One region of the Microbulbifer weihaiensis genome, then DNA from elsewhere that is predicted to be linked to it. Evidence: predicted binding sites of a transcription regulator. Region 1 holds the regulator's gene; each other region holds the start of a gene.
The links. The regulator sigma-54, encoded in region 1, starts transcription at its own class of promoters, with help from an activator protein. The targets are predictions, from matches to a motif close to TGGCACANNNNTTGCNNT.
Positions count from the first base shown of each region.

Region 2: the regulator sigma-54 is predicted to act here: its motif matches at 2,704-2,721, upstream of glnA (glutamate--ammonia ligase).
Region 3: the regulator sigma-54 is predicted to act here: its motif matches at 3,397-3,414, upstream of ACNKU7_RS05875 (HAD-IIB family hydrolase).

Region 1 is NZ_JBLWFL010000005.1:292,969-300,190, reverse strand. Features, by position in the region: gene mgtE (magnesium transporter) at 1-581, opposite strand, end outside; gene ACNKU7_RS07610 (HPr family phosphocarrier protein) at 707-976, opposite strand; gene rapZ (RNase adapter RapZ) at 991-1,851, opposite strand; gene ptsN (PTS IIA-like nitrogen regulatory protein PtsN) at 1,924-2,385, opposite strand; gene hpf (ribosome hibernation-promoting factor, HPF/YfiA family) at 2,400-2,690, opposite strand; gene ACNKU7_RS07590 (RNA polymerase factor sigma-54) at 2,856-4,310, opposite strand; gene lptB (LPS export ABC transporter ATP-binding protein) at 4,532-5,257, opposite strand; gene lptA (lipopolysaccharide transport periplasmic protein LptA) at 5,323-5,859, opposite strand; gene lptC (LPS export ABC transporter periplasmic protein LptC) at 5,846-6,409, opposite strand; gene ACNKU7_RS07570 (KdsC family phosphatase) at 6,480-7,010, opposite strand; gene ACNKU7_RS07565 (KpsF/GutQ family sugar-phosphate isomerase) at 7,092-7,222, opposite strand, start outside.
Region 2 is NZ_JBLWFL010000001.1:83,225-90,446, forward strand. Features, by position in the region: gene ACNKU7_RS00355 (Hsp70 family protein) at 1-653, opposite strand, end outside; gene thiI (tRNA uracil 4-sulfurtransferase ThiI) at 955-2,421, opposite strand; gene glnA (glutamate--ammonia ligase) at 2,785-4,191, shown strand; gene ACNKU7_RS00370 (DUF4124 domain-containing protein) at 4,317-5,009, shown strand; gene glnL (nitrogen regulation protein NR(II)) at 5,284-6,372, shown strand; gene glnG (nitrogen regulation protein NR(I)) at 6,419-7,222, shown strand, end outside.
Region 3 is NZ_JBLWFL010000004.1:275,506-282,727, reverse strand. Features, by position in the region: gene ACNKU7_RS05885 (alpha-amylase family glycosyl hydrolase) at 1-1,200, opposite strand, end outside; gene ACNKU7_RS05880 (glycosyltransferase family protein) at 1,239-2,462, opposite strand; gene ACNKU7_RS05875 (HAD-IIB family hydrolase) at 2,459-3,337, opposite strand; gene ACNKU7_RS05870 (RT0821/Lpp0805 family surface protein) at 3,687-4,427, opposite strand; gene sppA (signal peptide peptidase SppA) at 4,660-6,528, opposite strand; gene ACNKU7_RS05860 (DUF2069 domain-containing protein) at 6,571-6,951, opposite strand; gene wrbA (NAD(P)H:quinone oxidoreductase) at 6,944-7,222, opposite strand, start outside.

The DNA.
Region 1 (7,222 bases):
AGTGGCAGCAGGCCGATAAATTGATCCTGGCGATTGACCACAAACAGGTTGTCGGTGGATTCCGGCAGATGCTCGTGTCGGCGCAGGTAGCGCAGTACCGCATCCAGGGTGAGGTTGGGACGCACGGATACGGTATCCGTGTCCATCAGGCCCCCGGCGGTCTCCTCATCGTAGGCGAGGACACTCTCGACCCGCTGGCGATCGCTCTCGCTCATGGCGGAGAGAACCTCCGCCATCACGCGGTCGGGTAACTGCTGCAGGATATCCGCGACATCGTCGGCGTTCAGGCCTTCCATGATCGCTACCATTTCCGCGGTACCCATCGTGGACAGGATCTGGCCCTGAACGTCGTCCGTCAGCTCCTGTAATACTTCGCCTTCGACCTCGTGGTCGATCAGTTTCCACAAGACCTGACGGATACGCGGCGGCGAGCTTTCCAGCAGCTGGGCGATACTTTGCGGGCTGAGGGTCTGCAGCATGCGCTGCACTTCGCGCCCGGTACCGCTATCCAGGGCCGTATAGAGTTCCCCCAGCTGATTCTGGGCGCGAAACTTGATATCGGATTGCGGGTTATTCGGCACGAGGTTTCCTGCAGCGTGGCTCGGTGCGGCGTGGGCGCATTATAGCGGGTGACTTATCGCGCGGATATTCCCGGCAAAAACCAGGGAAGCATTTGCGGCGGGGACTCGCCAGGAGGGGCGGAGGTCTATTCTCCCTCGCCGAAGCGATCGTTGATCAGGCTGCAGATGGCTTCGTGTGCGGCATCCTCATCGCGGCCACAGATCTCCAGCTCGAGCTCGACACCTTTGCCGGCGGCGAGCAGCATCAGCGCCATGACACTCTTGCCATCCACGCTTTTCCCCTGGCACACCACTTTGACTTCTGAGGAGTAACGCGCACAGGTTTGCGCGAATTTACTCGCCGCACGCGCGTGCAGGCCAAGTTTGTTGATGATGGTGATGCGGCTCTTCTGCATGTGCTGAATCTTTATTACTTCTGTTGTTCCCGGTGGCGCACCTGGATATTTTCGAACAGGCCGGAAAAAGTCTTCGCCAGCTGCTCCACCATATACACAGAGCGGTGGCGCCCGCCGGTGCAGCCTATGGCTACACAGGTATAACTGCGGTTGCTCTGTTGATAAGACGGCAGCCAGCGCTCCAGAAAGCGGGTGATATCCCGCTGCATTTCTTCTGTTTCTGTGTGTGAGCGAAGGAACTCTGCTACTTCCGGATCCAGCCCGGTCTTGTTGCGCAACTCGGCGATCCAATAGGGGTTCGGAAGGCAGCGCAGGTCAAACACCAGATCGGCGTCCACGGGTACCCCGTGTTTGAAACCGAAAGACTGGAACAGGATTGCCATGCCAGGGGAATCCTTGCCGACCACCCGTGATTTGACCTGGTCGCGCAGCTGGTGGAGGCTCAGGCTGCTGGTGTCGATCACCAGGTCTGCCATTGCCGCAAGCGGCGCCAGCAGCTCCTTTTCGCGATTGAGGGCCTCCAGCAAATGGGTACGGCTGTCGCTCAGTGGATGTTTGCGGCGGGTTTCACTGAACCGTTGCACCAGAACGGGGGAGCGGGCATCCAGATAGATAACGTCGCAATCCACGCCGCTATCCCGCAGTTCATTGATGACTTTGGGTGCCTGGCGCACATCGTGCCAGAGGTTGCGGGCATCAATACCGAGGGCGAGCTGGGTATTCTCCGCAGGAGGGTGTTCACCGACCCTGCGAATCAGTTCTGGTAGCAGGCTGGCAGGGAGGTTGTCGATACAGTTGAAACCGACATCTTCCAGTAGTTGCAGTGCCGAGCTTTTGCCTGACCCGGAGCGACCACTGATGATAACCAGACGCATGAAACAAGCGCTCCTTGCTGCTTGAGTGGACCGCCGGGAGCTTTCAGGGCTCAGCCGGCTGAGTAGTCGTCATTATGCCGCGGCAGCGCTGTTAATGGCCAGTGCGTATAGATCATCACTGGACGTGGCTGCGCGCAACTTGTCCCGCACCCGGCTGTCACTGAACAGGGTAGCGATTTCTGCCAGCGTATCGAGATGTTCCTGATCCGAGTCCTCAGGCACCAGGAGGGCAAACAGCAGGTCGACTGGCTGGCGATCGATGGCGTCGAAGTCCACCGCGGGTGATGTCGTGCAGAGAACGCCGATCGGGCGTTCGCAGCCCGGCAGGCGGCAATGGGGAATGGCAACGCCTTCGCCAATGCCGGTGGAGCCCAGGCGCTCGCGGGCAACCAGCTGGTTGAATACGGTATCGGAGTCGAGCTCGGGGTATTGTTCCGCGATTGCCTGGGCAATGTTCAGTAACAGTTTTTTCTTGCTGCTCCCCGCCAGGTGGCAAAGACTCAGGCGGGGAGAAAGTAAGGCTTCCAATGTCATAGCGTGCTGGAGTTCTAGCGGTGACTGCGTAACTTCTCTTTATGTTTGAGGAGCTGTCGGTCCAGTTTGTCGGTCAATGAGTCTATCGCAGCATACATGTCTTCGGACTCCGAATCGGCAAATACATCCCGTCCGTTCACGTGTACACGCGCTTCGGCCTTCTGGATGAGTTTGTCGACGGACAGTATCACCTGCGTATTGGTAATCAGATCATGGTGGCGGGAGAGTTTTTCCAGTTTATTCAGACAGTAGTCGCGAATGGCCGGAGTAACGTCTACATGATGGCCACTGATGTTGATCGGCATGGATTTCTCCTCATCGGTTTCAACACAATGGGCCGCCCCCTTTTCAGGGCGGCAACCCTACTAGGAAGTGCGTCAGAATGGAAGGATACACTCAAAGTATGGGCGTTGGTTGTCCAGAAAGTGTTCAAAACTGGCTTGGAATCGCTTGAATAGTGACTATAGCCTTTAAACCAGTCTCTTTCTTTCACTGGAGGAGGGAATTCCCATGGATTCCCGGTATTTGGCAACCGTGCGGCGGGCGACCTGAATTCCCTGCTTGTCGAGCTCCTGGGTGATTTTGTTGTCGGACAGGGGCTTGCGGGGCACTTCTGCATCGATCAGCTTGCGGATCAGTGCCCGAATCGCGGTGGAAGAGGCGTCTTCGCCGGAGTCCGTGCTCACATGGCTGGAGAAAAAGTACTTCAGCTCGAACACGCCACGAGGGGTAAGCATGTATTTTTGCGTGGTCACCCGGGAGATGGTCGATTCGTGCATACCGATGGTTTCGGCAATATGAGCCAGCACCATGGGTTTCATGGCTTCCGGGCCCTGCTCGAAGAAGCCCTGCTGTTTTTCCACGATACAGCTGGCCACCTTGAGCAGCGTCTCGTGGCGGCTCTGCAGGCTTTTCAGGAACCAGCGGGCTTCCTGCAGGTTATCCCGCAGGTAGTTGTTTTGGCTGGAATTGTCCGCCCGCTTGATCAGCGCGGCGTAGCTGTCGTTGATCCGCAGCTTTGGTGTGGTTTCGGGATTGAGCTCCACTACCCAGCGCTGTTCCCTGCGACTGACAATTACGTCGGGAATGACATATTGGGGCTCGTCTCCACCAAATGCCTCTCCGGGATAGGGGGTAAGCGTCTGGATCAGGCGCATAACCTCACCCAGCTGCGCTTCACTCAGGCGGGTGCGACGGCTCAGCTGGCGAAAGTCGCGCTTGCCCAGCAAATCCAGGTACTGGCCGACCACGGTCAGGGCCTGAGCAAGCCAGGGAGTCTGTTCCGGTAGTTGCCGCAGTTGCAGCAGCAGGCTTTCCCGCAGGTCGCGGGCGCCGCAACCAACCGGCTCAAATTGCTGGATGGTCTTGAGAACCGCGAGCACCTCATCTTCATCCACGGAGAGTCCTTCAGCGAGATCTTCAAGGCTGCTGTCGAGGAACCCGTTGGGCGCGATGGCGTCGATCAGTGTTTCGCCGATGCGCTTGTCTTCATCAGACAGCGGAGTCAGGTTCAGCTGCCACTGCAGGTGATCTTGCAGGCTTTCGGAGGCGGCGTTGCGCTGTTCGAATGCAAAGTCTTCGGATTCGCCACCGGAATAGCTGGAATTGGTGTAAATGTCGTCCCAGCGGGTGTCGACCGGGAGATCCTCGGGAATACTGTTGCTCCAATCGTCCTCGGCCTGTTCGCTGGACGTGCTCTCGCTGTTGGTGTCAGGCTGTTCACGATTGGATGGAGTGTTCTGATCCTGGTGGGTTTCACCACTGTGATCATCAAAGTCAGTTTCCAGTAACGGATTGCTGTCCAGTGCCGACTGTATTTCCTGTTGCAGGTCCAGCGTCGACAGTTGCAGCAGGCGTATGGCCTGTTGCAGCTGAGGCGTCATGGTTAGCTGCGTGCCGAGCTTTAACTGGAGTGACTGCTTCATCGGATAGGTGTTCGCAGAAAGTTCTGGCGCGATCAATTCGCCGAAAGCCTCGCTCTGGGAGCGGTGGCGTAAAACTCAAGTTCCGCAGACTACCCCGGCAAAACGGCGAACACAAGCAATAAGTGTGCCGAAAAAAGCGGCGTATTCAGTGATTTTCACAAGTTTTGTGATGCTGGTCTGTGAAAGCTGCTTCTTGGGGGGATGGGCAGCCCTCAATAGCCCTAAATTGTGAACTCGTGTCCCAAATAGACGTCGCGCACTTGGTTGTTGGCAAGGATCTCATCCGGTGCCCCGGAGGCGATGATGTGCCCCTCGCTGACGATGTAGGAGATTTCACAGATATCGAGGGTTTCGCGAACGTTGTGATCGGTGATAAGAACGCCGATACCCCGGTCTCGCAGGTGGCGAATGATCTGCTTGATATCGTTGACGGATATCGGGTCGACGCCGGCAAAAGGCTCGTCGAGCAGGACAAACGCCGGGTTCGTCGCCAGGGCCCGCGCTATCTCCACCCGGCGCCGCTCTCCGCCGGAGAGGGCCATGCCGAGACTGTCCCGGATGTGCTGGATGTTGAACTCGTTCAGCAGGGCTTCCAGTTGCTCATGGCGCTGTGCCCGATTCAGGTCTTTGCGGGTTTCGAGGATGGCGAGGATGTTGTCCTTTACCGTCAGGCGCCGGAAAACCGACGCTTCCTGCGGCAGGTAGCCGATCCCCTTGCGCGCACGGCCGTGCATCGACAGGCCGGTGATATCTTCGTCATCGATGAGCACCTGGCCCGCATCGGCCTGCACCAGGCCGGCAATCATGTAAAAGCAGGTGGTTTTGCCTGCGCCATTCGGTCCCAGCAGGCCGACGACCTGGCCGCTGCTGACACTGACAGATACGTCCTGGACGACTTTGCGCTTCTTGTATTGCTTGGCGAGGTGTAACGCTTTGAGCGTCGGCATAGTCACTTCCGAAATTCAGTCGGCTGGGGAAAGCCTGGATTATTCTTGCGCTGCTGGTGGCGGGGCTATTGCCCATTGTCCGCGTTGTCCGCGGGCTTGCTTTCCGGCTTCCAGATCATTTCCACACGCTCTTTGTCGGAGCGGCCCTGGGCCTTCATTTGCTCGCTTTTCAGGTCGTAGTCAATGCGCTCGGCAGACAATGTATTGCCGTCGCGGTCAATATCCGCGGCTCCGGTCAGTTGCAGGGCATCATTGCCGACCAGGAACTCAATGCGCTTGGCGCGCGCCTTTACCGGGTTGGTATTGGCTTCCACCTGCTGCTGGAAGTGTGCCGGGCTTCCGGTTGCCACCACTTTTTCAATCTCACCCTGGGCGTTGCCAAAGACCTCTACCCGGTTTGCGCGAATTTGCAGGGAACCCTGGGAGATGACCACATTGCCGCTGTAGACGGTGATGTTTTTACTGCGATTGGCTTCCAGCTTGTCTGCAGAAACCTTGATGGGCTGCTCGCGGTCGTTTGGCAGTGCCAGTGCCTGAGTGCTGAGCAGCAGACCGGCGATCAGAGCTGTAAAGGCGGTTCTTATCAAATCAGCGGGGTTCATAACTGCTTTCCACATCAGACAGTATCTCTACTTTGTCCTGTTTGAGATCGGCGCGCATGCCCTTGCCGGTGGTTCGGTTGGCGCCGTCGGTAATGGTAACAACTTTGTCGGTTTCGGCGAATTCTTCACGGGGTTTGAGCACGATTTTTTCGGTGCGCAGCGCAATGCCCGGTTGTGGTAGCTCGGTTACGGTGACATCGCCGGTTAATACCACTCGCTGACCGTTGTTGAAGGCGACGCCCGAGCGGGACTCGGTGCGCCACTTGGAGTCTTTGCCCTGGTAGAAAATCATTCGCGGCTCGGTCAGGTCTGCACGATCCCGGCGTTCAAACTGGAAGAACGTGATACGCTTGGCGTCAACCTGATAGGCGAGGGTGCCCTCTGCGCTATAGTGCCGGGTCCGGGCATCCCGAATCACCAGGTCCGCGGCCTTGTTTTGCTGCTGCGGAGTCGGCGTTTTCCCAAGCAGCTGCTCAGGTGGGCTCTCTGCGAACCAGAGTCCGAGCGATATGAGGGTAACCACGATGACGAGTGGCAGCCAGGTGCGCATGTGCGATCACTTCCTTATAAAGTGCAAGGTATCTTAGTCGGTACTAGGTGTCGGGTTAGCTGGCGGTAGACTATTTTGCCAGGTAGGGCGCCAGGGCTGAGTCGAATGTACCCTGGGCCTGCATGATCCGGTCGCAGACCTCGCGCACGGCACCTTCCCCTCCCTGCTTGCTGGTAACCCACAGGGCGCGCTCCAGAACCGGTGGCGCCGCATTGGGGACGGCAATGGGGCATCCCACCCGGGTCATCAGCTGCAGGTCTGGGTAGTCGTCACCAACGTAGGCGACACTTTCCAGGTCTACATTCTCTTCAGCAAACAATTCCTGGAATGCCATGTATTTGTCTTCACGTCCCTGGATCAAGCGGGTGATACCCAGGTCGTGTGCGCGCTTTTCCACCACACTACTGCGTCTGCCGGTAATGATCGCAACGCCAACACCGGACTTCTGCAGCATCTTTATGCCGTGGCCATCCAGGGTGTGGAACGTTTTGAGCTCATTGCCATGGTTGTCGAAATAGAGCTTTCCGTCGGTCAGAACACCGTCGACATCAAGAACCAGATAGCGAACCTGTGCCAGCTTTCGTTGAATTTTTTCTTCCAGGCTCACGCTGAGACTCCTGTGTAACTCACGGGTTTCGGTGTTGTTTAGTTTATTGCGACTTTCGCTCGGTGATCGGGTGGTTCAGATGACACCCGCGCGCAAGATATCGTGCATATGGAGAAGCCCAACCGGATGGTGCTCCGGGTCTTCCACGACCAGGGCGGTAATCTTGTTGTCTTCCATGATGCGGAGGGCTTCGGCCGCGAGCGTCT
Region 2 (7,222 bases), on a different contig from region 1:
AGTTGGCGCACGGCCCACTCCGCGAGCAGGCGATCAATGTCGCGGCCGCCGAGAAAGTTGTCACCGTCGTGGCCGATCACTCGCAATAGGCCATCCCTCGCTTCCACCAGCGACGCATCGAAGGTGCCGCCGCCGAGGTCAAACACCAGCCAGGATTGGCCGACGGCGTCTTCAGTCCAACCGGCGGCAAACGCGGAGGCTACCGGCTCGGGCAGCAGCTCGACATTTTGCAGGCCGGCGAGATGTGCGGCCTCTGAGGTTGCCTTGCTCTGGGGGAGTTCAAATAGCGCGGGTACGGTAATGACGGCCTGGCTCGGGCGCACGCCCGCAGCGGCCTCGGTATCATCAAGCAGTGCCTTCAGTACTTCGGCGGAAAGCTGTTCTGGAGACCACTGCTTGCCGTGGCTGTCCGGGGCGGTGCGATTTCCGGTACCCATGAGGCGTTTGAATTCCCGGTGGGTATTTGCCGCGTCGCTGTCCAGGAACTTGCGGGCGCGGTCGCCGACCATGACAGTGTCGCCGGTGATGCGCACGATAGAGGGTGTGTTTTCCTGCCCGCGTTTGTTGGGTACCACCGCAACCTGTTCACCATCGAAAATCGCCGCCGCCGAGTTGGTGGTGCCCAGATCTATCCCCAGATACAGCTTGGTCATCCTGTTCCCTTTGGAATTATTTTTCTCGATTTTGGATTCTATAGGAATGGCAGTCCGCGATTCCAGAGCGAATCTTTGTGTTGCGGTATTCCAATTTAAGGCGGGAAGGCGGGTGGAGGCCGGCAGGAGCAAGTCAAGCCTGCCGAAGTGATGCAGGGCTCGTCGGCGCGCGTTGTGCTGATTTCATATTACGCAGGCGTGTCAGGTTGGACTCGCGGGTGTGTGGAGCGCCGGGTGGGATGAGCCGCGAGGATGAAGGCTAGAGCCCGGGGCCGTGTGCGGACCCCGGGACAGCAAAAAATCAGTGCTTCGGTTTCTCCGGCCGGTACACACCGACGTTGCGGTAACCTTCATCCAACAGATGTGACGCGTGCAGCTGGCTCATCACCCCGCGGTCGCAGTACAGCAGGTAGTGCTTGTCCTTATCCAGCTTGTGGAATGCAGTGCTCAGGCGGTAGAAGGGAATGGTTTCCACTTCGGTACCGTCGAGTTCCAGCGGGTTTACCTCTTCTTCTGTGGGGTGGCGGATGTCGATCACGGTGGCGCTGCCCGGTGCAGTGACAATCTCTACCGGCGGTGCATCTTCGCGCAGATCCTGCATGACTTCGTCGATATTCTGCATCACGCGGTTGCTGACAGCGCGATCGAGCACGCTGAAATCGAAGCGGGTTTCCTCGTGCAGCACTTTTTCCATCTTCGCGCGGGTGGTGGGTTTTACTGAAATCACACCGCAGTACTCCGGCATGTTTGCGGCAAATTCTTCAGTACCGATTTCCCGGGCGGTGCGAATGATGTCGGTTTTGTCGGAGGCGATCAGCGGGCGCAATACCAGGGTATCGGTGACACTGTCGATGACGGCAAGGTTCTTCAGTGTCTGGCTGGATACCTGGGCAATGGCTTCACCGGTAACCACGGCGTCCACTTCAAGCTCCTTGGCGATCACGGAGGCGGCGCGCAGCATCATGCGCTTGAGGGTAACCCCCATGTAGGAGTCGTCGACATTCTCGAGGATTTCCGCCACCACTTCGTCAAACGGTACCGTGACGAAACGCACCCGGTGCGACGCGGCGTATTTTTCCCACAGGTAGAAGGCCACCTCTTTTACGCCGAGCTCGTGCTGGCGGCCACCGAGGTTGAAAAACAGGTAGTGGGTACGGATGCCGCGCTTGATTGTCAGGTAGCTGGCGACGGTGGAGTCGAAGCCACCGGAGACCAGTGACAGGACCGGATCCTGGGTGCCGAGCGGGAAGCCGCCGAGACCCTGGTGCAGCTGCTCGATGATGTTCAGCTTGTCGTGGCGGATTTCCAGCTTCACCGTGATATCGGGGTTTTTCAGCTTTACGCCCGCGGCTTCGGTATTCTGGTTCAGGCCGCCGCCGACGTATTGCTCCACGTCCAGCGACTGGAAGTCGTGTTTACCGGTGCGCTTGGCGCGCACACAGAAGGTTTTGCCGGCGAGCTTGTCGCCCCAGGCGGCCAGGGTCTTCTGGTAGATATCGTCGAGGTCACCCAGCGGGAACTGCTGCACCCGGGCGAAGTTGGCAATACCGGGAGTGTGCGACAGCACTTCTTCGATGCGATCCGATAGGTGGGATACGGCGTCTGGTGCGATCACGTCAATCTTTTCCCAGTCCTTGCGCACCTGAATGCGGTCATCCAGCTGGCGCAGCAGCTTGCGCAGGTTGTCTGCGAGCTGGCGCGACATGCGCTTGCGCACCGGGTTGCTCTTGATAGTGATCTCTGGGAAAAACTTGACGACAAAGTGCATAGGGAGTGTGCCGAATACCGCGAGTGAAGTTGCCGGGGCTGCGGGGCGCCATGGCCCAGTTATAGGCTGGGAGCCGCAGACCCTGTAAAAGGTGGCGAATTATAAACTCGCCGGGGGGATTTTGCTTGTCGCACCAATATGGTGCTTTGCGGCGGGCATGGGTTTCATTTTGGTGCATGTTTGCTTGTGGTCGCGTCAATTTTGAGATTAAGCTGCCCCTTCGGCTATTGATTTATCGGCTCTGCGTCGGCGAGCGGCTGTTTTGGCGGCCTTGCCCCAATTTGGCACACTCCTTGCTTATTCAGTTGCCACAAGTACAGCGAATTGGCGCGACACATAACTTTTAATTCTTGGAGGACTGCAATGTCAGCGAAAACGCTCGGGCTCATTAAAGAGAGCGAAGCAAAATGGGTAGACCTGCGCTTCACCGATACCAAAGGTAAGGAACAACACGTTTCCATTCCGTCTAAGGAAGTTGGCAGCGAGTTCTTCGAAGAAGGCAAGATGTTCGATGGTTCTTCCATCGCTGGCTGGAAGGGCATCAACGAATCCGACATGATCCTGATGCCGGACGACGAGACCGCATTCCTGGATCCGTTCACCGACGAAGCGACCGTCATCATTCGCTGTAACATCGTTGACCCGATCACCGGTCAGGGTTACGAGCGCGACCCGCGCTCCATCGCACTGCGCGCCGAAGAGTACCTGAAGTCCACCGGTCTGGGTGACACTGTACTGATGGGTCCGGAGCCCGAGTTCTTCGTATTCGACGACATCACCTGGGGTGCCGAAATGGGTGGCGCCTTCTACAAGATCAACTCCCAGGAAGCGGCCTGGTCTTCTGGCGCCAGCTACGCCGAAGGCAACATGGGTCACCGCCCGGGCGTGAAAGGCGGCTACTTCCCGGTTCCGCCGGTCGACTCCCTGCACGACATTCGTGCGGCCATGTGTTCCGCGATGGAATCCATGGGTCTGGAGATTGAAGTGCACCACCACGAAGTGGGTACTGCTGGCCAGTGTGAAATCGGCGTTGGCGCCAACACCCTGACCAAGAAAGCGGACGAAGTTCAGATCCTGAAGTACGCGGTGCACAACGTAGCGCACGCTTACGGCAAGACTGCGACCTTCATGCCGAAGCCGCTGGTAGGCGACAACGGTTCTGGTATGCACGTGCACCAGTCCTTCAGCAAGGACGGTGTTAACCAGTTCGCTGGTGACGCTTACGCTGGCCTGTCTGAAACTGCCCTGTACTACATCGGCGGTATCATCAAGCACGCGCGTGCCCTGAACGCCATCTGTAACCCGGGCACCAACTCCTACAAGCGTCTGGTACCTGGCTTCGAAGCCCCGGTAATCCTGGCCTACTCCGCGCGCAACCGCTCTGCGTCTATCCGCATTCCGTTCGTGCCGAGCCCGAAAGGCAAGCGTATCGAGACCCGCTTCCCGGATCCGATCGCCAACCCTTACCTGGCCTTCGCTGCCCTGCTGATGGCAGGCCTCGACGGCGTGAAGAACAAAATTCACCCTGGCGACCCGGCGGACAAAGATCTGTACGATCTGGAGCCGGAAGAGCTGGCCGAGTACCCGACCGTTGCTTCCAGCCTGGAACAGGCTCTGGACGCACTGGATCAGGATCGTGCCTTCCTGACCGAAGGTGGTGTATTCACTGATGACGCCATCGACGCCTTCATCGCCCTGAAGCGTGAAGAAGTACAGCGTGTGAACATGACCACTCACCCGGTCGAGTTCGAAATGTACTACTCCTGCTGATCACTTTTCAGCAGTTATGGCCCTCGCCTTGCGCAGGGGCCCGCAAAAACCCGCGCCATCAGGTGCGGGTTTTTTTTATGTGGGTACACTAGCCTTTAACTGAATAGTCAGGGAAAAGAAGCACCATGAAGAACAATGTGAAGCGCCTTCTGGGCTCTGTTCTGGCGGTGGTTGTGGCCGTGCCTGTGATGGCTGCGGCGGACACGGCGAAGGGGCAGGATGTCAAACCGGTGACCTCAGCGGGAAGCACGGTGTACAAGGTGGTAGGCCCCGACGGAAAAGTCACCTTCAGCGATACGCCGCCGCCGGGTCAAAAGGCGGAGAAGGTCAGGATTGGGCCTACCAACGTGCAGCCGATTACGCTGCCGCGCCCTTTGCCCACAAGGAAACTGTCGCCCAAGTCCGACGAAGATGCCGGATATGATGACCTGGGGCCGGTTAATTTCGCCATTGTCAGCCCCGCCAATGATGCCACCATCCCGCCAGGGCAGCGGTATATCCTGTTGCAGGTGGCGATGGATCCTGTGCCCAGGGGCGGTTACGAGTTCTTTGCGGTGATCGACGGCCAGCGCTGGTCCGGCACCTCCAGCGGCACCAGTCTCGACATCTCCGCGCTGGAGCGGGGTACCCACACCATCCAGGCAGTATTGCTCGGGGTCAATGGTGAGCCGCTGGCGGAATCCCAGCCGATCCAGGTGCATGTGAAAAGACCGGGCGGGCAAGTGCCGGACTTCCCGGCCAAGCAGGCACCCAAGGCGCCCCAGATGCCTCAGGCTCCGGGCGTGGTTCCGCCAGGGCGACCCCAGCCACGCCGTTAATCCGCTTCCAGTTTGATCCCCAGTTTGGTGCGTGCCCACGCTGTCGGTTGCGCACCAAATATCCCCCGCGACTTCCCGCTCTGTACATCGACTGTCGGCAGTTGCAAATTGCAGCTGGTTAAATAATGCCCTATGCACCATAATGGTGCGCTAGTTTGACCGCTTCGCTGGGCATGCCCCGCAAGTGCCACCGCCCTTCGCTTTCTGCGCCATTTTGGTTTGCTTCTTGCACTGCCATTAGGCAACAGAACCGTACAGAGAACCGGAATACCGCATGCTCAATGATCGTCAGTTACGGCTACTGCTGGATAACCTCACTTCGGCCGTGCTGGTACTCGATGAAAACCTTTCGATTTGCTACCTGAACTCCGCAGCCGAGGATCTGGTGGCCGCCTCCAGTGCACGCGCCGTGGGCCAGCCACTGGCAGACGTGGTGCGCGAGTCCCTGTCTGCCGACCAGGCGTTGCGCAGTGCACTGGCCACCGGGCAGAAATACACCATGCGGCGGGCGCTGTGGATCCTGCACAACCTCGAAGAGTGCACGGTGGACTATTCGGTGACCCCACTCTCCGAGCTGGGCCTGCTGTTGCTCGAGGTGCAGTCCATGGATCGCCTGCTGCGGATTGCCCGCGAAGACGCCCTGCTCTCCGCCCAGGAAACCACCCGCAATCTGGTGCGGGGGATGGCCCACGAAGTCAAGAATCCGCTCGGCGGAATACGCGGAGCGGCACAGTTGCTGCAAAGGGAATTGAAAGATCTCGAGATGGGTGTCTATCCCGACGAGGGCCTGGCGGAATATACCCAGATCATCATTGAGGAAGCGGATCGCCTGCGTAACCTCGTGGATCGCATGCTGGGACCGCGCAAGCCTCTCGCATTGCGGCCGGTAAATGTACACGCGATTACCGAGCGCGTGGCGCAGCTGATCGAAGCCGAGTGCGATGGCGCTCTGCAGATCCAGCGCGATTACGACCCGTCGATCCCGGATATTCCCGCGGACAGCGAGCAGCTGATACAGGCGGTACTGAACATCGCTCGCAATGCCATGCAGGCCATCGATGAGAGTATCGGCCTCGCAGAGGGAAGCATTTCAGTGCGCACCCGGGTACAGCGCCAGTTCACCATCGGCCGGCGTCAGTGCCCGCTGGTATGCCGTATCGATATTGTCGACAACGGCCCGGGGATACCGGAAGACATTCGCGAGCGGATCTTCTACCCGATGATCTCCGGGCGCGCAGAGGGATCGGGGCTGGGGCTGTCGATCTCCCAGCACATCATCAATCAGCACCGGGGGCTGATCAAATGTGAAAGCCGGCCCGGTCAGACGGAGTTCCAGATTTATTTGCCGCTGTTGACGGACTAGCAGCCCATAAAAGACTTATTAAAAGAACGCAGACCGGAAAACTATTATGAACAATCGCGTTTGGATTATTGATGACGACCGCTCTATCCGTTGGGTACTGGAACGCGCACTCAGCCGCGCGGGCATAGATACCACCTGCTACGAAAACGGTGACCGAGCCCTCGATGACTTCTACAGCGAACAGCCGGATGTAGTCATCAGCGATATCCGCATGCCGGGATCCGACGGCTTTAAGTTATTGCAGCGCTTCCAGGCGGAGCGCCCCGCGCTGCCCATCATTATCATGACCGCGCACTCGGATCTCGATAGTGCGGTGGCCGCCTATCAGGGCGGTGCCTTCGAATACCTGCCGAAACCTTTCGATGTCGATGAAGCCGTGGCGGTAACGCGACGCGCGCTGGCACATGCCAATGAGCAGCAAATCGAAGAGCCGGTAACGATTGATAACGGCACCAGCTCGAAAGAAATCATTGGTGAAGCGCCGGCAATGCAGGAGGTGTTTCGCGCGATTGGCCGCCTGTCCCATTCCAATATCACGGTGTTGATCAATGGCGAATCGGGCACCGGTAAGGAGCTGGTGGCGCAGGCGCTGCACAATCACAGCCCGCGCAAGAGCCAGCCTTTTATCGCGCTGAACATGGCGGCCATCCCGAAAGACCTGATGGAGTCGGAGCTGTTTGGCCATGAGAAAGGTGCGTTTACCGGCGCCAGCGCCCAGCGCGCCGGACGCTTTGAGCAGGCCAATGGCGGCACCCTGTTTCTCGACGAAATTGGCGATATGCCGGCAGAGACGCAAACCCGTCTGCTGCGTGTGCTGGCTGACGGGGAATTTTACCGGGTGGGCGGGCAC
Region 3 (7,222 bases), on a different contig from region 1:
GAACAGGGAAATGTTGATTTCGTAGGGCTTGTTGCTGCCATCATCCAGCGCACGCCAGGAAATCTGGCCACCGAAATTTTCCATGGTCTGGATCAGCGCTTCCTGCTCGTCGTCTTCCAGCAGCCCCTCCACCGGGCGCAGGCCGATACCATCGTGGGATGCAATGAAGTTGAAATAGGTGGTGCCGTTCTGTGCCGGCGGCATGCTCATCAGCCAGTTTTTCAGGTGTCTGCAGTTTCCGGAAATCAGCGTATTGACCAGCAGCGGAGGCAGGGAAAAATTGTAGATACAGTGCGCTTCGTTGGCATTGCCGAAATACGACAGGTTTTCCCGGTTGGGAATGTTGGTCTCGGTGATGATCACCGCGTTCGGGTCCGCATGCTCTATCAGGGTGCGCAGCAAGCGCACAATTTCGTGGGTTTCCCTTAGGTTGATGCAGTTACTGCCGGCGCGCTTCCAGATAAACGCGACGGCGTCCAGGCGGAAAATGCGAACCCCCATATCCAGGTACAGGCGGATGATATCGACGATTTTCGCCAGCACTTTCGGGTTGCGGAAGTTCAGGTCGACCTGATCGTGCCCGAAGGTACACCAGACATGGCGGGTTCCCCCTGGCGTAGAAGTGGCGCGCAGCAGGGGGCTGGTGCGTGGGCGCACCACCAGGCTCAGGTCCTCTTCCGGATCAACTTCGAGGAAAAAGTCACTGCCTGGATCCTTGCCTTGCTGGTAGTTCACAAACCATTCGTGCTGGGCAGAGCAGTGGTTGATCACCAGGTCGGCCATCAGGTGGAAATCCGTACTGATCCGCAGGATGTCATTCCAGTCACCCAGTACCGGATCGACCTGCTTGTATGCCGACACGGCGAAGCCGTCGTCACTGGTATAGGGGAAAAACGGCAGGATGTGCACGCTGTTGATCAGCATGGGGAAATGGGTTTTTAGGAAATGGTGCAGTGTTTTCAGCGGCGGCTGATCCTGGCTCAGGATGGTGTTGCCGTAGGTGATCACGGCTACATCGGTCTGATCCCAGAGATTTTTGTGTGCGAGAGGGCTCTGGCAGTCTTCGTCGAGGCGCAGGGTGTGCACCAGTTCATGTGCGATCGCCTGGGGGTCGAGATCCGGATAGATGACGTTCAGGTGGTCGACCACTTTCTGGTGCAGTACTTCTCTGATGGGTAACTCGGCCGAAGGGTTTGTCACAATGGCTCCCCAAATACTTGGATGTTGTCGTATGCGGGTTATCGGTTGAACTCGTCGTAATCCGCTTCCACGGCGTGTTTCAGTTGTTGCAGAAAGCCGGGCTCAGCGCTGGTGATCCGGTTCCAGCTGGGAATAAACGGCGTTTCCATGGGGTTTTCGAGAAACGCCTGCCCGGCTTTTACCAGGTTACTGGCGAACAGCTCTACGGTTTGCTCCTCTTTGTGTATATCAAAATTCAGGCCATTTATGATCGCGTCGTTGCGGTAAGTCTCGACGAAATCCAGCGCCACGCGGAAATAGGTGGCCTTGATACTGCGGAAGGTTTCGGACGAAAACACGGTGCCCTGGGTGGCAAGTTTGCGAAACAGCGACTTGGCAATATCGATGGACATCTTCGATAGGCCACCGTGTTCGTCATCGAAAGACACATCCTGGTGCTTGTGATCGTAAGCGTGCGCGATATCCACCTGGCACAGGCGGTTGGTGGAATAATTGCGGTGCATTTCCGACAGTACACCAATCTCCAGGCCCCAGTCGCTGGGGATGCGCAGGTCGTTGATCACATCGCGGCGGAAGGAGAATTCACCGGCCAGGGAGTAGCGGAAACTGTCCATGTACTCGAGATATTCTGTGTGCCCGTAAATTTTCTTCAGCGTGCGTATGAGCGGGGTTACCAGCAGGCGGCACACGCGGCCGTTGATCTTGCCTCCCGCAACGCGCGAGTAATAGCCCTTGCAGAATTCATAGCTGAAACTGGGATTGGCCACGGGGTAGAACAGGCGCGCCAGTAACATGCGGTCGTAGGTGACGATATCGCAATCGTGCAGCGCGATGGCTTCACCTCGCCCGGATGCGAGAATGTAGCCGAGGCAATACCAGACGTTGCGCCCTTTGCCAGCTTCTTTCGGGGCGAGTCCGTCCCTTTGCAGTTGTTCATCCAGCGCCCGCAAGCGCGGCCCGTCATTCCACAGCACCCGCACGTGCTGCGGAAGCACGCTGAACTGGCGCAGTGCATCCCGGTACTGCGATTCATCGGCGCGGTCGAGGCCGATGACGATCTCCGAGAGATAGGGCACTTCGGCCAGAATACTCAGAATACGCGGCAGGGCTTCCCCTTCCAGCTCGGAATAGAGCGATGGCAGCAGCAGGGTCATGGGGCGCTGGCGCGAAAAGCGCATCAGCTCGGACTCCATATCCTCGAGCGAGCGATTGCAAAGGTTGTGCAGGGTGGTGATGGCGCCGTTCTGGAAAAAATCTGTCACGGGTTACTCCCTCCGGTGTGAATTTGTTGGGTCTCTGGCGATAAAACGCCCTGAATGGCCTGGCCCCAGCCAAATGGACCGAGTGCCCGGGTGACAATAAGTTGGGGGTGGGCAAGTGGCGGTGGCGGGTGGGCCGGAGAGCGGACGAGGATGGCAATATCCGCTACTTTCAGCATGTCCAGGTCGTTGGGGCCGTCACCGCTGGCGATCAGCCGGTACGTCTGGTCGCTGAAGTGCTGGTAGGTTTTTTTCAGCAGGCGGGTGGCGACCCCTTTGTCTGTTTGTCCCAACAGGTGCAGGAAGCGGCCGCCCTGCAGGGTGGTAAATCCGGCGGCATTAGCGCGAGCGACAAACGCCGCTTTCTGCTGTTCGTTCCCCTGCCACAATAAAGGCTCGGAATAATCCCGCGCCTGCGCCTGCTCGGCTTCGGCGCCGGACAGCCCGGTAGCGGCGACGATCTCCTCGGTAGAGGCGGCATGGAAATTCAGGTAGGTGCGTGGGTGTTGTTGCTGATCCCGCTCGAGAAAATCGAGCAGGCTGGCGCGCGGCGTGCCGGGCTCCAGTATCCAGTACCCGCTTTCTTCGCGGGCGTGCTGGGGTTTCTGCGGGAAATAGCCGACGGGAATAAAAATGGCGGATCCGTTCTCAACGATAAACGGGTGGTGATTGTTCAGGGATCGCCGGAGTTCCTGCATTTCATCGCGGGTTTTACTGCTGTTCAGAATGAGGGGGATGCCCTTTTCTTCCAGAAGTTTCAGTGCGGGTTCCGCCGCCGTATGGGAATAAGTGAAGTGATCGAGAAGGGTGCCATCCAGGTCGGTGACGATCAGCCATGGCTCCCGTTGTGGTACTTGCTGGTTGGTTTTGTGCGGCATCGTTTCCAGTGTCTGGTTTTATTTTGAGGCGACGATGAATCGCGCCTGGTTTGTTTGGTAATCCAAAAATAGTGCCAGTCCACGGAATGTGAGCCACGGCGGTGCTTTCCGGGCGGTATTTGGCGGACTTTTGCCTATTTGGCCAGGCGAAAACTGCTTTGCCCTCAGAGAGTGCACAAAGTTGGTGATTGCGGGTGTTTGCTGGAAATGGCGTGCGCAACTGTGGTGCAGGCGGGATTGGTGCGGGCGCCGGTGCCTGGGAGTTGGAGGGGAATGCTGGGAGGTCGAAGGAGTCCGGGCTGGACAGACAAAACCGCCGGAGGCCGGCGGTTTTGTGCGGGGGTGGGGATCAGTAAGCGCGGACCCAGGAGCCGTCCTGCTGTCGACAGGCGGTACCCTGGGTGCTGCGGCTGTCGCCAGTTCCGAACATCTCTGCGGTAAAGTCACGGCAGTAGCGGTCGCCGCGCATCTCCACGGCGCCGGGGGTGACCGCGTAATTTTGGCCGCCCTGGTCGTTCTGCCAGGTAATGCGCTCACCTTCGGGGGCAAACTCCAGCGCCTGGGCAACGCAGGCCTGGTTGCGCTGATCCATACGGTTGCCCACTTCTCCGCCGATCAGCACGCCGGCAATGGCTCCGCCGATCGTGGCCGCGGTATTGCCCCGGCCGTCACCAATCTGGTGCCCGATCACGCCGCCAATCAATCCGCCCAGCACACTGCCGACCTGGCGGCTGTTGCAGCGGGCTGAGGAGGTCTGCACGGCAGGGCGCCACTCCGGGCGGTACTCCGGCTCCGGGGCCTGCTGGTTGAACCAGGGCGGCAGAACCACTACGCGAACACCGCGGTCGTGGTGGTGATGGTGATTGTCCGCGTAGCGGCGGTTTTTGCATTTGCGCTCTTCTTTGTAGTCACCGTTGCGCTTCCAGGTACGCTCTACTTTGCAGTGACCATCCCAGTACTCTTCCTTGCGCTCGTGACGGGAATGCTTGTCGTGCTTTTTCCAGCCGCGCCCTTCGGGGGGATCAGCGTACAGGGCCGTTGATAGGCTGCCACACAGCAGCGCGGCGAGAATGGTCGAAAAGTATTTCATGTCGAATCACCAGGTCGCATTCGGTTTCTGTCAATGGCGGGAAATATAACAAGAGTCATCTGAACCGGGAGTGAATGCGTCAACATTATTGGCATCTTGCCAGGAATATTTGTGTGTGAAATTTGACCAGGATGCGGCGCAGGAATGGCCTGCGGTGTGCCGGGATCACATCGGGGAGGGGAGCGCTTTGCGGCAGCGGGCTACCGCAAAGCGATCTGGGAGGGGTGCCCGGTTAGGGCGCCGCGCAGTTCATGCAGCGCACATAGAGTGCGCGGGGATCGCGGAAAGTCTTGAGCTCGCGCAGCGGGTTCAGGGCCGGCTGCACGCTGTTGAACCAGGCGCCCAGCGGCAGGTTTTGCTCCACACTGGCGGCGATGCGGGCGTCCACATTCTCTGCCAGGGCGCGCATGAATTTTTCGCCCGGCGTCAGCTGGCGTTCGATTTCCACAACCTCGTAGGACTCGAGCTTGGCAATCTGGGCGGCGTCGGCAATGGCATCGTTCAGGTTGCCAAGTTCGTCCACCAAGCCCAGTTCAAGCGCTGCTCTTCCGGTCCACACCTGCCCCTGGGCAATTTTGTGGACTTCTTCCGGGGTGCTGTTGCGGGCTTCGGCTACCAGTCGCAGGAAGCGCGCATAGGTATTTTCGACACCCTGCTGAATGAGGTCGGCGGCGGCCTCCGGCAGCGGGCGGTCGAGGCGCATGGCGCCGGCAAGTTCGGTGGTGCCGATACCATCGTTGTAGATACCCAGGTGCTCAAGTGAATCCTCAAACGTCGGGAAGGCACCGAAAACCCCAATGGAACCGGTAATGGTGGAAGGCGATGCCCAGATACGATCGCCGGCGGTGGCGATCCAGTAGCCACCGGATGCGGCAACACTACCCATGGAAATGATTACCGGAATACCGGCTTCACGGGTAGCCAGCAGTTCCTGGCGGATGGTCTCGGACGCAAACGCGGATCCGCCCGGGCTGTCGACGCGCAGCACCAGCGCTTTGACTTTTTTGTCGCGCGCGTCGGCAATCAGGTCACTCAGGGTTTTGCTGCCAATCTGTCCTGCGGGCGCCTCGCCATCAATGATCGCGCCAGCGGCGGAGATCAGTCCGATCTTGTCGGCATGGACGCGGGGATTGGACAGGTCGGCGAGTTTCTGATGGCGCAGGTAGTCGCTGGCATCAATAAACTTGTACATGCTCTTGTCAGCGTCGCTGACCCCGATGGCCTCCTGCAGTTCGGCGACGGCAGCGCGATGGCTGGCGAGCACATCGACGAAGCGGTGAGTCAGTGCGGTCTCGGCCCAGTTGCCTCCCTCGGCGCGCAGGTTCTGCGGCAGGTCGGCAATAAAGGCGTCGATGCTGTTGGGCGGCAGGTTGCGCAGGCCCGTAACCTGCTCGGTATATTCAGTCCACAGGCCGTGCAGCCAGCGCTGGTTATTTTCGCGGGAGGCGGGGGACATATCGTCGCGGGTGTATGGCTCGATAAAGTCCTTGTAATCCCCAACGCGAAACACATGGAAATTGATCTTCAGCTTTTCCAGTGCGCTCTTGTAGTAGTTGCGGTAGCTGCCAAAGCCAGTGAGCAGCAGCGAGCCCATCGGGTTGAGGTAGATTTTGTCCGCGTGGCTGGCGAGGAAATACTGTCCCTGGGTGAAATTGTCACCAATGGCGTAAACCGGCTTGTCGCTGGCCTTGAAGCGCTGGACGGCTTCGCCAACTTCTTCAAGCTTGCTCAGGTTGGCGCCCACCAGCGTGTCCAGCTCGAGCACCAGTGAGGAAATCCGGTTGTCTTTTGCCGCTGCGTCAATCGCGTCTACCAGGTCTTTTACCCGGGTTTCCTGCGGCGCGGACTGGCCGCCGAGAAACATGGGGATACCGGTAGGCTGGCTCAGTTCATCGACGAGATAGCCGCCGGGTGAGACTTTCAGTGCCGCGCCCTGGGGAACGGTAATCCGCTCCTCACCGCCAAAAATGGCTGCGCAGACAATGACCAGTAAAAAAAGGAACAGCAAGTTGGTTACCACCCGGCGCAACCAGGTGATGGCGGCGCCGATGCTGCCGAAGATGCGGCGCAACGGCCCGCGCTTGTGGGTCGACTCTGTCAAACCTGAAACTCCTTGTTTTCGATCCGTTTTAGGGAGACCGCTTCAGTTACCGGACGATTGGATTTTGACCTGCCAGCGGCTGGTCATCATGGCGGAAACAAACAGGGTAAGGCTGAGTGCTGCCAGGGCGCCATGCTGCCAGCCGCGTGTAGGCATCATTACGTCGACAATTCCTGCGGTGATATATAACAACAGGATAAAACACAGCCAGAGATAGCTGCGCTGATTGCCTTTTAACAGGCCAGGCAACACCAGCAGTAATGGAAAGCTCTGCAGCAGCCACCACTGGACAGAGCCACCGGGCAGGAACAGGTTCCAAACGGCAAACAGCACCAGCAATGCGATATAACAGAACCAGTTCAGGCGTTTTGCCAGTACCAGCTTGCGCTTAAGGGCGTTCAACGAATCGTGTTGTTCAGTCACTGGAAGCCTCCAGCTGGCGCGCCAATTTGCCAATACGCTGGCCGAGTGCCCGGCACAGGGTAATTTCATCTTCGCTCAGCGCGCCGTCATTGCCGGCGGCCCAGTGGGAGGCGCCATAGGGGGTGCCGCCGGTCTTGGTGTGCATCAGCGCGGCTTCCGAGTAGGGGATACCGGCAATCAGCATGCCGTGGTGCAGCAGTGGCAGCATCATTGAGATCAGGGTGCTTTCCTGGCCGCCATGGAGGCTGCCGGTGGATGTGAATACGGCGGC